2 regions of the Hathewaya limosa genome follow, and region 1 is predicted to be linked to the other one. Evidence: a T-box and tRNA genes for the amino acid it is inferred to sense, from the RefSeq annotation. Region 1 holds a T-box; the other holds one or more tRNA genes.

Region 1 (3,218 bases):
AGACCCTTTTTTATAGATGATAGTGGTATTGATATTGGATATATAAAGGTTTCAAATAAACATTATGCTATAGTAACTATGGCACCTGCAATTGCAAAAATAATTTCTGAGACCGTAATAAATAAAATTAAATGTAGAAAAAAGAAAGATTTTATAGATAGAAGAAGAGAATATTATAGATTTAGAGATTTAACCAATGAAGAAAGAAATGAAATCATAAAACTGAATCCAAGCTATGGAAAGATAATATGCTTTTGTGAAAAGGTAACGGAAGGTGAAATTATAGATGCTATAAGGAGACCTTTAGGTGCTAGAACCTTAGAAGGTATCAAAAGAAGAACAGGAGCAGCCGTTGGAAAGTGTCAAGGGGCTCAATGTATGAATAAAATTCTATTTATATTAGCAAGAGAAACAAATAAACCTTTAACGGAAATAGTTAAGGATTCTAAAAACTCTATAATACTATTAAATAGAATAAAAGAGTTTGATACTATGTAGGGGTGAGTAGTTGTGATGGAGATAGATCTAATAGATGTTATTCCTAAGGAATATTTAAAATATAATGAGGGAATAACTATAAATAATACTATTGATACCAAAAATATATATAATGATGAAGTTGCTGTAGAGGAAGATGATAATATTAATGAATATAATAAAGGCATTTTTACTACAGTAGTTCGAGTTAAAGGATCCAAGGAATCTAATGTTGTATCAATAAAGACCAATAAAGCTGTTCATAAGGATATATGGATAGAAATTTCTAAAGCATTAAGTAGATTAAGAGTTGGACCACCTCTTAAAATTGGAGATGTTATATGTAAGAATATACTTAATACAGGTGTAGATATTATATGTACAAGGAATGTAAATAGAGGTTAATATAATACAGTATATTGACTTTAGACAATTAAAGTTGTAAAATTATTCATAACGAAATAAAGTACATGTAAACCGTTGAAGAGAATAGTAGCTATTTTAAAGGTTAAAGAGAGTCGGTGGTTGGTGCAAACTGATGCCTAAGATTTAGTGAATCCACCTCTGAGGGACTGTGATGAACAGTACGGAAATAACCGTTATTAATTAAGAGGATTAAAATTTTAATATTTGAGTTTTGATCAATTAGGGTGGCAACGCGGAGTCTTTCGTCCCTTTTATAGGGAAATAAGGCTCCTTTTTTATTTAAGATTAATATAAATTTTATAGATATATAAACTATAGGAGGAATAAAAATGTTAGATATTAAAAGACTTAGAACTAACACTGAAGAAATTAAAAAGCTTATGCAAAATAGAGGAGAATCTTTTGATGTTTCTCAAATAGATGAAGTGTTAGACCTTGATAAAAAAAGAAGAGATATTTTAGTCAAGGTTGAAGAAATGAAAAATGAAAGAAATAAGAAGTCAGCAGAGGTTCCTAAATTAAAAAAAGCAGGAGAAGATGCTACAGAGCTTTTAAATGAGATGAAAGAACTTGCTGATAAAATTAAGCAATTTGATGTAGAGCTTAATGATATAGATTCTAAGATAGAGTATTTATTATTAAGAATACCAAATGTACCAAATCCACAAGTACCAGAAGGTAAGAGTGATGAAGATAATGTAGAAATCAGAAAATGGGGAGAGCCAAGAAAATTTGATTTCGAACTTAAAGCTCATTGGGATATAGGAACAGGTCTTGATATTTTAGACTTTGAAAGAGCTGGTAAAATTACAGGTTCAAGATTTACAGTATATAAAGGATTAGGGGCTAGATTAGAAAGATCTTTAATAAATTATTTCTTAGATACGCATACTGAGAAAAATGGATATACAGAAGCTTTACCTCCATATATGGTAAATAGAACAAGTATGACAGGTACAGGACAACTACCTAAATTTGAGGAAGATGCTTTTAAAATTGCAGAGGATGATTATTTCTTAATTCCAACAGCTGAAGTTCCAATTACAAATCTTCATAGAGATGAAGTTTTATTAGGAAGTCAGTTACCTGTAAAATATGCGGCATATAGTGCTTGTTTTAGATCTGAAGCTGGATCAGCAGGAAGAGATACTAGAGGTCTAATAAGACAACATCAATTTAATAAAGTTGAGCTTGTTAAGTTTGTTAAACCGGAAGATTCATATGAAGAGTTAGAGAAATTAACAGCTGATGCAGAATCAATTTTACAAGGTTTAGGAATACCTTATAGGGTAGTTAGAATATGTAAAGGCGATTTAGGATTTACTGCTGCTTATAAATATGACATAGAAGTTTGGATGCCAAGTTATAATAGATATGTTGAGATTTCAAGCTGTAGTAATTTTGAAGATTATCAAGCAAGACGTGCTAATATCAGATATAAAGAAGATGCAAAATCAAAACCTCAATATGTTCATACATTAAATGGTTCAGGATTAGCTGTAGGCAGAACTGTAGCAGCCATATTAGAAAACTATCAAAATGAAGATGGAACTGTTGAAATTCCAGAAGCTTTAAGAGGTTATATGGGTAGAGAAGTATTGAAATAAATATATATAAGATAGTAAAAATGAATGTTGTATATAAACAATGTTCATTTTTACTTAATAAGCGAGTATTATTTTGCAAAATTTTTTATAAAAGTGTTGACATATTTAACTGTGATTGATATAATAAATCTTGTCGTGAGACACTTAATATAAATATGGAGAGATGGTCGAGTTGGTTTAAGGCACCGGTCTTGAAAACCGGCGTGCGTGGAAGCGTACCTAGGGTTCGAATCCCTATCTCTCCGCCATAAGTTATAATTAACTTCAGTTTGGAGAAATACTCAAGTGGCTGAAGAGGCGCCCCTGCTAAGGGCGTAGGTCGGGTAACTGGCGCCCGGGTTCAAATCCCGGTTTCTCCGCCATAAGACATCTAGTTTACTAGATGTCTTTTATTTTGAATTAGTAATAAATTTAAACCTCATAAAATAAAAAATACTTAATATATAGAAAGTACAAAGATGAGATATTTTTGTACTTTTTATATTTTTATAAGCATACTAATTTATCTTTTTAATATCTATAATATCTATAATATATTTAATAGTTTTCATGAATAAAACCTATTTAGGTGAAAGTTTTATGTAATTATTTTTCTACAATTTTTAGTATATTATTTATAAAAGGAGTTTTTTATCATTATTTATATAAATTTCGATTTTTTTAAAAAAATATATTGACATAAAACGAATATATTGATATAATTTTACC
Region 2 (3,218 bases), on a different contig from region 1:
TTAGTTAAAATTGCAAATTTAGTATCTCCATTTGATAATAATTGCATAAAGTCAATTATTAATGATGTAGAAGAATGGTTAAACAAGGCAGATGATACTAGTTTATAATTTTAATTAAATGTAAAAAAGCTAATTTTTTAGTATTGTCTTGTAAACACTAGGTTTTTATAATATTGGGGAACGAGGATATTTCGATTGTTTGACAAATGTTACGAAAATATTAATTGAAAAATTTAATGTTAATAAAAACTTAATTTAAAATCGTTGAAAATCAATGGAGAATGATGTAGAATTTAATTATTCAATAAATATTGAAAGTTTTGTAATGTTATCCTCCAATTTTAAAAGCTATACGCTTTTAAAATTTCCACAATCCCCTTTACCCAAAAGACATCGGTACCCCTCCGATGTCTTTTACTTTATATAAAAATTATAGTTTTTATATTGTAAGGTATACATATAATATGTAACATGAAAAAATGTTTTATGGCTAAAAAATTGTTACTAAGATAATGTTTTATAAGAAAGTAAAATTTATAGCATATGGTAGTTAGAAACTTTCCATCGTAGGTATATTTATAGTTAAAACAATATTGTTTTAACTATAATAAGAAAGTATATTTTAACTAAATTGTATGTTGAATTATTACAAATATATAATAGAATATAATAAAGGGGAATGAAACGTATTACTATAAAAATTAAAAGAGATTTATATTTTACGAGGGGGAAGTAAAATGATGCTTGAATTTCGAAAACCAACAGAAAATGATTCTAAGGAGATTTCAACTTGGAAATATGATGGAATATATTCTTTCTATGATAATGACAAGACAAAGACTAAGCAAGAATGGGCATTAAATATACATAAAGATGAAAATGCCTTTATGATATATAAGGAAAATGAGTTAATTGCAAATTGTTGTTTTAATTTTGATAAAGATAAAATTTTATTTGGTATTCAAATGAAGCCAAAATTAACAGGTAAGGGTATGGGTACGGATATAGTAAATGAGGCATTAAATTTTGGAAGAGAAAAATTTAAGTTTAACAATATATGGATATTTGTTGCTGAATTTAATAATAGGGCAATAAAGATTTATAAAAAGCTAGGTTTTAAAATAACGTATGAATTTGTATGGAAGGTTAATGGGGAAGAAACAGGATTTATAGAAATGCAAAAGAGTTGGAATGAAGTTTAAAAAGATTAAAACAAAAGGTAATTAATATTGTTTTCTTCCTTATTATATGTATTAAGGAGAAATATTCTATAGTAAACAAGTAAATAGGAGAGTTGTTAAAATAGGAAAATATTAAAATAACATCCTAAATTTAATTTAAAAAATCATGAAATAAATTTTACAACTAAAAAATATGTATACCAGTAAATAAAGGGCACAGAGCAGGATTATGCTTATTTTTTATTATCGTAAGATTTATTTGACAGGTATATTAGCCTATGTTAGAATATGAGGGAAACAAAATTAAATTAAGTAGTATATATCGTAAGTATATATATGATAATGGTAAAGGCAGAATATGCGGATGCCATTAATGTTACTAGTATAACATAGAATATGGAGAGATGTCTGAGTGGTTGAAGGAGCACGCCTGGAACGCGTGTGTAGGGGAAACTCTACCGTGGGTTCAAATCCCACTCTCTCCGCCAAGGTCGTACTAGCTGGGGAGTTAGCGGTGCCCTATAACCTGCAATCCGCTATAGCAGGAGTGAATTCCTTGTTTAGGCTATAGTTTGTTTGGTCTGGCTTATATAAGTGGCGTTGAGAACTGGGTCCCACGCAACAGAGATTCGTGAACCTCGTCAGGTCTGGAAGGAAGCAGCGATAAGCGAACCCCTCTGTGTGCCGTGGATCAATCTGGTTTGAGTTAACTGTATGAGTAACGCTTATAAACTATAAGTCGACACAAGGTGTACGACTTTAATATTTGAATTTAGAGCTCGACTTTTAGTCGAGCTATTTTTATAAAAAGAAAAATAAAACTTATCATAAATTCCTTAAATAGGATATAATATAGATAGTTGTTATATATTTTAAATATTCAATTATGCTGAAAAAGAGGTGAATTTTTTGGCTTATACTGCTTTATATAGAGAATGGAGACCTAAACGATTTGAAGATGTAGTTGGTCAACATCATGTAACTATTACATTAAAAAATCAAATAAGGAATAGTAGAATAGCACATGCTTACTTACTTTGTGGTACTAGAGGAACAGGTAAGACTTCTACTGCTAAAATTTTAGCCAAAGCTATAAATTGCCTTAATCCACAAGATGGGGAGCCATGTAATGCGTGTGAAATGTGTAAAAACATTAATTTAGGTACTGCCATGGATGTAACAGAATTAGATGCAGCTTCACATAATAGTGTTGATAATATAAGAGATATTATAGAAGATGTACAATATCCTCCTAGAGAGGCAAAGTATAAAGTTTATATTATCGACGAGGTACATATGTTATCAATAGGTGCTGTTAATGCATTTCTTAAAACGTTAGAAGAACCTCCATCTAATGTGGTATTTATATTAGCAACAACGGATCCACAAAAGCTTCCTATAACTATTCTTTCAAGATGTCAACGTTTTGATTTCAAAAGAATAAAAAGTGAAGATATTTTTGGAAGGTTAAGGGATATTGTAAATGAAATAGGTATATTGGCCGATGATAGTAGCTTGAAGTTAATATCTAGAATGTGTGATGGAGCTATGAGGGATGCCCTAAGTCTACTAGATCAAGTAATATCTATGAATAACAATAAAATAGATTATGATAGTGTAGTAGATATTTTAGGATTAGTAACTAATGACAATCTTATAAAACTTGTTGATAATATAATAGAAAAGAATATAGATGAATCTATAAAAATATTAGATGATATAGTTTTAAGTGGTAAAGATATATATGTATTTATAAAAGATATGATACTTCATATGAGAAATCTTATGATGGCAAAAATAACAGATAAAGCTGAAGATGTTCTAGATATGTCTACAGAAAATATACAAATTTTAAAAGAACAAGGTTCTAAACTTAGAGTTGAAGAGATTATGAGGTATATAAGAATTCTTCAAGAAACTGAGGAACAATGCAAGTGGAGTAAACAAAGTAGAATATTTTTAGAACTTGCAATAATAAAAATTATAAAAGTAGAATATGATACATCAAAAGAGGTCATAGTATCTAGAATAAATAAT

Evidence for each region. The T-box of region 1 lies ahead of serS (serine--tRNA ligase). A T-box ahead of a tRNA ligase gene usually reads a tRNA of that ligase, here a tRNA-Ser.
Region 2: it encodes a tRNA-Ser, which carries the amino acid that the T-box ahead of serS (serine--tRNA ligase) is inferred to sense. The anticodon was not compared.

The regions. Positions count from the first base shown of each region.
Region 1 covers NZ_JAUSWN010000044.1:1,409-4,626, reverse strand. Annotated here, with positions in the region: gene QOZ93_RS13830 (NAD(P)/FAD-dependent oxidoreductase) at 1-498, shown strand, start outside; gene QOZ93_RS13825 (DUF1667 domain-containing protein) at 514-882, shown strand; T-box leader at 949-1,156, shown strand; gene serS (serine--tRNA ligase) at 1,233-2,510, shown strand; tRNA gene QOZ93_RS13815 (tRNA-Ser) at 2,668-2,758, shown strand; tRNA gene QOZ93_RS13810 (tRNA-Ser) at 2,782-2,872, shown strand.
Region 2 covers NZ_JAUSWN010000040.1:2,665-5,882, reverse strand. Annotated here, with positions in the region: gene QOZ93_RS13670 (M3 family oligoendopeptidase) at 1-108, shown strand, start outside; gene QOZ93_RS13665 (GNAT family N-acetyltransferase) at 738-1,202, shown strand; tRNA gene QOZ93_RS13660 (tRNA-Ser) at 1,580-1,669, shown strand; RNA gene ffs (signal recognition particle sRNA large type) at 1,673-1,938, shown strand; gene dnaX (DNA polymerase III subunit gamma/tau) at 2,091-3,218, shown strand, end outside.